DNA from 3 places in the Rhizobium sp. NZLR11 genome. Region 2 is predicted to be linked to each of the others. Evidence: predicted binding sites of a transcription regulator. Region 2 holds the regulator's gene; each other region holds the start of a gene.

Region 1 (3,274 bases), on a different contig from region 2:
CGGATGCGCGAACGGTCAATGGTCCGTTCGATGCGCTGAAGTGCCTGGCGGATCTCTGGCCGAGTATGCGCGGGCTTCGTTATATCAAGGCCCGCAGCACCTGCCGGGCAGCGCTCGACGGGCGCAAGAGCGTGGAAGAAGCAAGAGCCGAGTTTCTGGCGGCCGCCGAAGAGGCGAAGCTGAAGTTGCATTAGCACTTCGGCAAGGAATTTCGGGCGATTTTCGCCTTCTGGGCGCGCAAGCGTGCCGGAACGGGATAATGCTTTAATTTTGGGCTTTAATTTTGGTTTAACCCTGCAACAAATGCTTTCCGGGATTTGATGCAACAGGCGTTGCGCCTGGTACAGGTGTCTTCACGGAAGATGCCCAGCCATCATGATGATGGTTAGAGGCTCGTACTCTCTGCGGAAACGCAGGCGAGCCTCGTCCGAGCAGGACCGCCTTTTTTCAGCAATCCGCGCCGCTCTCATTCGCGATCTCGACATAACCGACACCGATGATGGTACCATCTGCCGCGCGGATGAAGGAGGGCAGATAGTGAGGCTCTACCGGTGTGCAGGCGACGGCCCCGGTATATTCGTTGAGGGCGATCTGGTCCTTCGGCAAAGCGGAGTAATTCGTGCCGGTTTCCAGCGAGGCATGGGCGGAGCCGGCAAAGACACCACAACCCACTATCAAGGTCGTTGCCCACAGGCGAGGAAGCAACTGCATGAGAGTCTCCAGCGGTTAGGTCCGGCCTTTCAACACGCGAGAGAGCATTTTGGTTCCCTTCATGCATCGCAAAGAGATGAGCGCGCAGATCGGCGGAGCATCTCCTTCACCGGACTTTTATTTGATGCAGGTCGTTGTCCTAAAACCGCTGCACACTTTTAGGCGACATGCATTAGCGTCGCAGCAAGCGAGCACGCACATAGCCTCGGCCGACGACGCCCTCGGCGATCTCGATCGCCCGCTCGACATCGCCCCGCCGGCGCACGAAGCCCTCCAGGATGACATAGGAGCCCGATAGGCTGACGGTGATTTCGCCGGCTTCGATATCGGCGGCCGCATGAAGGGCGCTCTCCACCGAGGCGCGCGTCGCGGCATCGCTGTGGCCCTGCCGGCCGGGCTCGCCATGCCCCGTGAATGCTGGAAAGCCGAGCACCGTGAACGTTTCCTAATGTTGGTTGATGACTGTTAACGCCGCAGCGACGCATTCGTTGCGTCCCCGGGAAAAGAAGAGCCTGCTCGACAGCGATACCTGCGCGGTGGCATGGGCACCCCTTGGCGAAAGGCGCCGCGGCTTCCATATCTGGCTGCAGTCGAAAGAGGGATGATGACGATGAAAGCGCTTCTGTCCGCCTTATTTGCCGGGGTATTGCTTGCCGGCTGCTCGTCGGCCGATACGCCGGCGCTCGACCCCATTCCCGGCAGCATCACCTATGGCGGGCAGCCGCGAACGAAGCTCACCAAGTCGCCGGTCGGCAGCGCCGTCTATAACCAGTTCTACAATGGGACCGGCCAGCGCGTGGAGGAAACCTATATTCTTCAGCCGGACCGCAGCCTGAAGCTGGTGCGGCGCGTGATCGGACCGGATTTCCCCGATTGACGTTGCGTTGGAGCGGCAGGCTTGACAGCGGCTGAAATCGCGAACATTCAAGGAACATCTAATTTTCCGCAGTGATTCTGCGAGAGCCCGACCGGACGGCTGGATGTATCTCGAAAAGCTCAATCCCCAGCAGCGCATGGCCGTCGAGCACGGCACGCTCATCGACGGCAGTCATATTGCCGGGCCGCTGCTGGTCATTGCCGGCGCCGGCTCCGGCAAGACGAATACGCTGGCGCATCGGGTCGCCCATCTCATCGTCAAGGGCGCCGATCCGCGCCGCATCCTGCTGATGACTTTCTCCCGCCGGGCCGCCGCCGAGATGATGCGGCGTGTCGAGCGCATCTGCCGCGACGTGCTGGGCTCGAATGCCGGGGTCATGGCCGATGCGCTGTCCTGGTCCGGCACCTTCCACGGCATCGGCGCGCGGCTGTTGCGCGATTATGCCCAACAGATCGGCCTCGATGCCGACTTCACCATCCATGACCGCGAAGACAGCGCCGATCTGATGAACCTGATCCGGCACGATCTCGGTTTCTCAAAAACCGAAAGCCGGTTTCCGACCAAGGGCACCTGCCTTGCCATCTATTCCCGGGCGGTGAATTCGGAAACCGCGCTCGATCAGGTGCTGCGCGACGCCTTTCCCTGGTGCGCGGCCTGGGAGAAACAGCTCCGTGAGCTTTTCGCCTGTTATGTCGAGGCGAAGCAGAGCCAGAACGTGCTCGACTACGACGATCTGCTGCTCTACTGGGCGCAAATGGTCGGCGAGAGCGTGATCGCCGAGGATATCGGCAGCCGCTTCGACCATGTGCTCGTCGACGAATATCAGGACACCAACCGGCTGCAGGCGTCGATCCTGCTGGCGCTGAAGCCCGGCGGCCAGGGGCTGACCGTCGTCGGCGACGATGCCCAGTCGATCTATTCCTTCCGCGCCGCGACGGTGCGCAACATCCTCGATTTTCCCGCCGCCTTCAGCCCGGCCGCCAATATCGTCACCCTCGACCGCAATTACCGCTCGACGCAGCCGATTCTGGCGGCGGCCAACGCCGTCATCGATCTCGCCTCGGAGCGCTTCACCAAGAACCTGTGGACCGAGCGGCAATCATCCGAGCGGCCGCGTCTGGTTTCGGTGCGCGACGAGGCCGACCAGGCGCGTTATGTCGCCGACATGGTGCTCGACAACCGCGAGGAAGGCCTGACGCTGAAACAGCAGGCCGTGCTGTTCCGCGCCTCGCATCACAGCGGGCCGCTGGAGGTCGAGTTGACCCGGCGCAACATTCCCTTCGTCAAGTTCGGCGGGCTGAAGTTTCTCGACAGCGCCCATGTCAAGGACATGCTGGCCGCCCTTCGTTTCGCGCAGAACCCGCGCGACCGGGTGGCGGGCTTTCGGCTGATGCAGATCCTGCCGGGCGTCGGGCCGTCGACGGCGCAGAAGGCGCTCGACCTGATGGCCGAGGATGCGAGCCCGATATCGGCGCTTGCCGCCATGCCGGCGCCGCCGCGCTCCGGCGAGGACTGGACGTCCTTCGTGTCGACGCTGCAGGAGCTGAAATCCGGCAAGGCCGGGTGGCCGGCGGAAATCGGCCTGGCGCGGCAATGGTACGCGCCGCATCTGGAACGGCTGCACGAGGACGCAGCGACCCGGCAGGCCGATCTGCTGCAACTCGAGCAGATCGCCGGCGGTTATGC
Region 2 (3,274 bases):
GGCGCAAAGCTCCTTCAGTGTGCCGGCAACCATGAAGGCGTGGTCGCGGCTCTCCATCTGGCAAGGGCCGGCAATCAGCGACAGGCGGCCGGTATTGGAAAATGTGACCTGGCCTGCGCCCTCGCCGATCCTGACTTCGGAATTCGTATCAGTGCTCATCGTGTTTCCTCGAAGGCGAAGAGCGTGCCCTGCCCGGGCGCGGGCTTCACCAGAATGCGATTGTTCTTGCGCGTGTAGGTCACTCCGTTAGCAGCCAAATGCGCTTCTGTCACGGCAAGATCGGTGACGGTAAAGAGGATAGCCCGGCCGCGCAGGCCGCGGTCGGCGGATGCGACGGCGATCTCGAAATAGGCCTCCAGCCCTTCCGGCGTCATCAGGCTGATTTTCGCATTCGGCGCCGCGATATTAACGCCGAAACCGGTTTTCTCGACGGCCGATTGCGCCGTTGCAAGGCTGACGAAGGCGGCGAATGCAGAGGGGTCCGGCGCGCAAAGCGCGATCTCGGCAATGCCGGTGACGCCATTGGCATGCGTCTCTAGCGCACCGCGATCGGCCGGCAGAGGATTGATGCGCTCAACACAGAAGAGGAAGAAATCCGGCGCGCGCAACTCAGCGGCAAAGGCCAGCTTGAAGCCGGCCATGGTCTCGGAACCGTCCGGCATTTTCATCGGCCGGCTGAACTGCAGCATGTCGCCGGCGCTCGATCCGCTGCCGACGAAGCTCCGATGAGCGCGGCCGGCATCCCCGGTGCCGAACGCCACCGCCGAAAGCCCCTCCTCGCCACAGCGGAAGCGGAAGGCCCGATTGCGGGCGGTGAAGACATTGCCTTGCCGCGCCGATGCCTCGCTCTCCTCGCGGCTGGCGATACCGAGCGGCTCCAGATAGGTCTTGTCGGCAAAGAAGACGCAGGCATTCTCCGTTCCGAAGGGATGGCGGGCATCGGCGGCAACGGTGAAGCCAAGCTTGCCGAGCCTTTCGCGCGCCAGGTCGATATTGACAACGGGCAGCACGACATGATCCAGCGGGTGCGGTTTGGCCGAGTGCTCGTTCATGATATCCCTCCCTGAAACGCCAAGAGGGTGCGACAGCGCCACCTTCAATGCAAGACATGTGCGCCAATCCGGCGAATGAAAATAAAAAACTCAACGAGTTGGCGGCAAGTTTTACGGAAATTTAGCTACTTGCGGAACACATATGGAACATATAGTGTTCTGTTCTGGATTTGTTTCAATCAAGGGGTCACACGTCGATGCTCACGCGCAAACAACAGGAGCTCCTGCTTTTCATTCATGAGCGCATGAAGGAATCCGGCATTCCGCCCTCTTTCGACGAAATGAAGGATGCCCTGGATCTGGCCTCGAAATCCGGCATTCATCGTTTGATCACAGCGCTTGAAGAGCGTGGCTTCATTCGCCGCCTACCGAACCGCGCCCGGGCGCTCGAGGTCATCAAGCTTCCGGAGGCCTACAGCCCGAGCATCCAGCCCCGGCGCGGCTTTTCGCCAAGCGTCATCGAGGGCAGCCTCGGCAAGCCGCAGCCGGTCGCCGCCGCCGCTCCTGCAAAACCGGTCGCCGATAACGGCAACTCCGTCTCCGTGCCGGTCATGGGCCGGATCGCTGCCGGCGTTCCGATCTCGGCGATCCAGAATAACACCCACGACATCGTCGTTCCCGCAGACATGCTCGGCTCCGGCGAACATTATGCGCTGGAGGTCAAGGGCGATTCGATGATCGACGCCGGCATCTTCGACGGCGACACGGTAATCATCCGCAACGGCAGCACCGCAAGTCCCGGCGACATTGTCGTTGCCCTGGTCGATGACGAAGAAGCGACGCTCAAACGTTTCCGCCGCAAGGGCGCCTCGATCGCGCTGGAGGCTGCCAATCCGGCTTATGAGACCCGGATTTTCGGGCCGGACCGCGTCAAGGTGCAGGGCAAGCTCGTCGGCCTCATTCGCCGCTATCACTGACATTGGAGAGGCCGGATTCGGCAAAACTGTTGCTGCGCCAGTCATAGGCGCGATGGCGCTTCCATGGGCGCGACAGGGTTTCGAATGCGGTCACGACCTCCAGGCCGGCATCGGCGAAGCGCAGCTCGACGGAGCCAGTCCTGCGCAGCGTCTCACCGGTAAAGAGCGTCGCTCCTGATCGGCAGCTGTTGAACCGCAGGCGGACCGACGTCACGACGATATCCGCCGCGTCGCAAGCCGGACCGAGATAGGCAGCGTTGTCGATGACGGCAACCACATGACCATTGCCGAGCCTTGATGTGCACCAGGCCTTTTTGACGCAGGAAAAGCGGTTTGCTTCACCACCGGCGACAGCCGCCCGCATCGCCGCCCTCGCTTCATTCTGCTGATCGCGGGAAAGCCTGACGCGGCGGTCGTCTCCCTCCGGCGGGACAGCGGGACCATCCAGCATTTTCGGCGGGAAATGCGTCGGCAGGACAAGTGCTCTCTGCCACTGATCGAAGATGAAATCCGGCGGGTTTTCGCGGTTGGAAGCGATTGCCGCAGCCGCGACCACTGCGACGAGACTGCCATCCTCCGAAATCACCAGATCCGGCGCCCGGGGAAGCGGCAGAAGCAGCACGCCGAGCGTAGAGACGGCGATAATCGATGTGCCGATATGGCGCAGCCGGGTGCGCAGCAGCGTCAGCAGCAGAAAGCCGGCCACGGCGACAGCGAAATACCAAGCCGGCAAGCGGCCGATGCCGATATCACCGCCCCAACCGGACACCGTTTTGGCGACCGCAATCACCAGGTCGAGGCCGAGGCCGACCACCTTCCAGAGCGGAACGTCCAGACCGAACGGCATGAGCAACATCGCCAGCAGCCCGGCCGGCATGACGATGAAGGAGATGATCGGCATCGTCGCGAGATTTGCCGGCAGCCCGTAAGCGGTCAGGCGATGAAAATGTTCGATCGAAAACAGCGCCGTGGAAAAACCGCCGATCAGCGAGGTCAGGAAGACGCCGCCGAAGAAGCCGGCGACGGCAACGACCGGTCGGAAGACCGGCAGTTTCAGCAAGGCGTTTTCGCGGACGCGCCGGTCCTTCCACAGTTGATAACCCGATACGAGTGCCAATGTCGCGGCAAAGGACATCTGGAAGCTCGGGCCCAAGACTTCGGACGGCGAAATGGCGATGATGACGAGCGCCGAGAGAACGACATTGCGCAGGCTGATCGACGGCCGGTCGAAGAAGACGGCGACCAGCATGATCGCCATCATGATGAAGGCACGTTCGGCCGAGACCCCGAAGCCGGAAATCAGGT
Region 3 (3,274 bases), on a different contig from region 2:
GCCTTCGAGATGGTCTTCGAAAGACGCCAGGAACGCAAGGAGAAGGCCACCGAAGCGGCCATCACCAAGGATCACATCGAGAATATCGCCGTCTTCCCGCTAGCCTTGCCGCTGATTGCCGGCCCGGGCGCCATCTCGGCGACGATCCTGCTTGCCGGCACGCTCGCCACCTCCATCGGGAAAGCCCAACTGATCGGCGTCATTGCCGCCAATCTGCTGCTGACCTTCCTAATGCTGCTGATCGCCGAACGGCTGGACCGTTTCCTCGGCGTCACCGGCCGGGCAATTCTGACGCGGCTTCTCGGCGTTATCCTCGCGGCCCTTGCCGCACAGTTCGTCGTCGACGGGGCGAAATCGGCGTTCAATCTGATCAGCGCAACGCCGCACTGAAAACGGCATCCGCCGCGAGATCAAAGAAAAAGAGCATGACGCCGTTAAAGACGTCATGCTCTCGGATAAATCATAAACCACGAACGGCCGATCAGAACGGGATGTCGTCGTCGAGATCCCGCGAGAAGTTGCCACCGCCGCCACCGCCGCGGCTTGGCGATGATGAGGGAGCCGGGGCGCCGTAGTCGTCGCCATAATCATTGCTGCTGCTGCCGCCACGGCCGCCACCGGAGCTTGCACCGCCGCCTTCACCGCGGCCGTCGAGCATGGTCAGCGTCGAACCGAAGCCCTGCAGCACCACTTCCGTCGAGTAGCGGTCCTGTCCCTGCTGGTCCTGCCACTTACGGGTCTGCAACTGGCCTTCAATATAGAGCTTGGCGCCCTTCTTCACATATTGCTCGACGACCTTGCACAGGCCCTCGTTGAAGACGACGACAGTGTGCCATTCGGTCTTTTCACGACGCTCGCCGGAATTGCGGTCGCGCCAGGTCTCCGAGGTCGCAATACGAAGATTGGCGATCGGCCGGCCATCCTGGGTGCGGCGGATTTCCGGGTCCGCACCGACATTTCCGATCAGAATTACCTTGTTTACGCTACCAGCCATGCTCTCACCCTACCTGCCGCCCTGCCCGGCGGCGTTTCAATCGATCGGCGCACCTTAAACCATCAACGACCGCCGATGCGCATGGGCGGCACTTAATCCACATATTTCTCCGTCAGAACACCGCATGCATCCATCAGGATTTTTGTTCTTTCTTTGTTCTAGTTTATCCGTATGATCCTGTCAACAGAATCGAAAACCTTCAGTGTTGCGGACATTCAGCCTCGACTCGCCGTTCGGCATCACTAAATAAGGGCTGTTATCCCAAAGGACCAAGCTGAGACGATGAGCGAACTGAAGACGATCTCCATCCGCGGCGCGCGCGAGCATAATCTCAAAGGCATCGATCTCGATCTGCCGCGCAATAAGCTGATCGTCATGACCGGGCTTTCGGGCTCCGGCAAATCCTCGCTTGCCTTCGACACGATCTATGCCGAGGGCCAGCGGCGCTATGTCGAGAGCCTCTCCGCCTATGCCCGGCAGTTTCTCGAGATGATGCAGAAGCCCGACGTCGACCAGATCGACGGACTGTCGCCGGCGATCTCGATCGAGCAGAAAACCACCTCGCGCAACCCGCGCTCGACGGTCGGCACCGTGACCGAGATCTACGACTATATGCGGTTGCTCTTTGCCCGCGTCGGCGTGCCCTATTCACCGGCGACCGGCCTGCCGATCGAAAGCCAGACCGTCAGCCAGATGGTCGACCGCGTGCTCGATTTCGGCGAAGGCACCCGTCTTTATATTCTCGCGCCGCTCGTGCGCGGGCGCAAGGGCGAATACAAGAAGGAACTGGCGGAGCTGATGAAGAAGGGCTTCCAGCGCGTCAAGGTCGACGGCCAGTTCTACGAGATTGCCGAGGCGCCGGTGCTCGACAAGAAATACAAGCACGACATCGACGTGGTGGTCGACCGCATCGTCGTGCGCTCGGATGTCTCGGCCCGCCTAGCCGACAGCCTGGAAACCTGCCTGAAGCTCGCCGACGGGCTGGCGGTCGCCGAATTCGCCGACAAGCCGCTGCCGCTGGAAGAGACCTCGGCCGGCGGTTCGGCCAACAAGTCGCTCAACGAGACGCATGAGCGCGTGCTGTTTTCGGAAAAATTCGCCTGCCCGGTTTCCGGCTTCACCATTCCGGAGATCGAGCCGCGACTGTTCTCCTTCAACAATCCCTTCGGCGCCTGCCCGACCTGCGACGGCCTCGGCGCCCAGCAGAAGATCGATCGCGACCTGATCGTGCCCGAGCCGGAACGGACGCTGCGCGACGGGGCGATCGCGCCCTGGGCCAAGTCGACCTCGCCCTATTACAATCAGACGCTGGAAGCGCTGGGCAAACATTACGGCTTCAAGCTCGGCACCCGCTGGAACGATCTTTCCGACGAGGCCAAGGACGTCATTCTCAACGGCACCGACGACAAGATCGAATTCCATTATGCCGACGGCGCCCGCTCCTATACGACGCAGAAGAATTTCGAGGGCATCATCACCAATCTCGAGCGGCGCTGGAAGGAGACCGATTCCGCCTGGGCGCGTGAGGACATCGAGCGCTTCATGTCGGCAGCACCCTGCCCTTCCTGCAACGGCTTCCGCCTGAAGCCGGAAGCGCTGGCGGTGAAGATCGCCACGCTGCATATCGGCGAAGTGACTGCCATGTCGATCCGCGTCGCCCGCGACTGGTTCGAGACGCTGCCGACCAGCTTCAACGCCAAGCAGAACGAGATTGCCGTGCGCATCCTCAAGGAAATCCGCGACCGGCTGCGTTTCCTCAACGATGTCGGCCTGGAATATCTCAGCCTGTCGCGCAATTCCGGCACGCTGTCGGGCGGCGAAAGCCAGCGCATCCGGCTGGCCTCGCAGATCGGCTCGGGGCTGACCGGCGTGCTCTATGTGCTCGACGAGCCTTCGATCGGCCTGCATCAGCGCGACAATGCCCGGCTGCTCGACACGCTGAAGCACCTGCGCGACATCGGCAACACCGTCATCGTCGTCGAACATGACGAGGATGCGATCATGACGGCCGACGACGTGGTCGATATCGGCCCGGCCGCCGGCATTCATGGCGGCGAGGTCATCGCCCACGGCACGCCGCAGGATATCATGGACAATCCGAAGTCGCTGACCGGAAAATATCTCTCGGGCGAACTCGGCGTTCCCGTTCCCAACGAGCGCCGCAGACAGAAGAAGGGCCGCGAGATCAAGGTGGTCGGCGCCCGCGGCAACAATCTGAAGAACGTCACGGCGGCAATCCCGCTCGGGGTGTTCACGGCGGTGACCGGCGTTTCCGGCGGC

Evidence for each region. Region 2 encodes LexA, which represses DNA repair genes until DNA is damaged. Its sites were predicted from a motif close to TGTTCNNNNTGTGTTCNG; they were not measured.
Region 1: HJB83_RS29320 (ATP-dependent helicase) is a predicted target of LexA. The motif match lies at 1,628-1,645, and genes of this name have one in related genera.
Region 3: uvrA (excinuclease ABC subunit UvrA) is a predicted target of LexA. The motif match lies at 1,138-1,155, and genes of this name have one in related genera.

Annotation. Positions count from the first base shown of each region.
Region 1 covers NZ_JABDWD010000024.1:80,300-83,573, reverse strand. Annotated here, with positions in the region: gene HJB83_RS29340 (DUF982 domain-containing protein) at 1-194, shown strand, start outside; gene HJB83_RS29335 (hypothetical protein) at 448-711, opposite strand; gene HJB83_RS29330 (BON domain-containing protein) at 884-1,144, opposite strand; gene HJB83_RS29325 (hypothetical protein) at 1,322-1,588, shown strand; gene HJB83_RS29320 (ATP-dependent helicase) at 1,692-3,274, shown strand, end outside.
Region 2 covers NZ_JABDWD010000022.1:40,925-44,198, reverse strand. Annotated here, with positions in the region: gene kdsA (3-deoxy-8-phosphooctulonate synthase) at 1-159, opposite strand, end outside; gene HJB83_RS28240 (VOC family protein) at 156-1,052, opposite strand; gene lexA (transcriptional repressor LexA) at 1,250-1,969, shown strand; gene HJB83_RS28230 (ComEC/Rec2 family competence protein) at 1,950-3,274, opposite strand, start outside.
Region 3 covers NZ_JABDWD010000013.1:85,402-88,675, reverse strand. Annotated here, with positions in the region: gene HJB83_RS21765 (MarC family protein) at 1-390, shown strand, start outside; gene HJB83_RS21760 (single-stranded DNA-binding protein) at 482-994, opposite strand; gene uvrA (excinuclease ABC subunit UvrA) at 1,277-3,274, shown strand, end outside.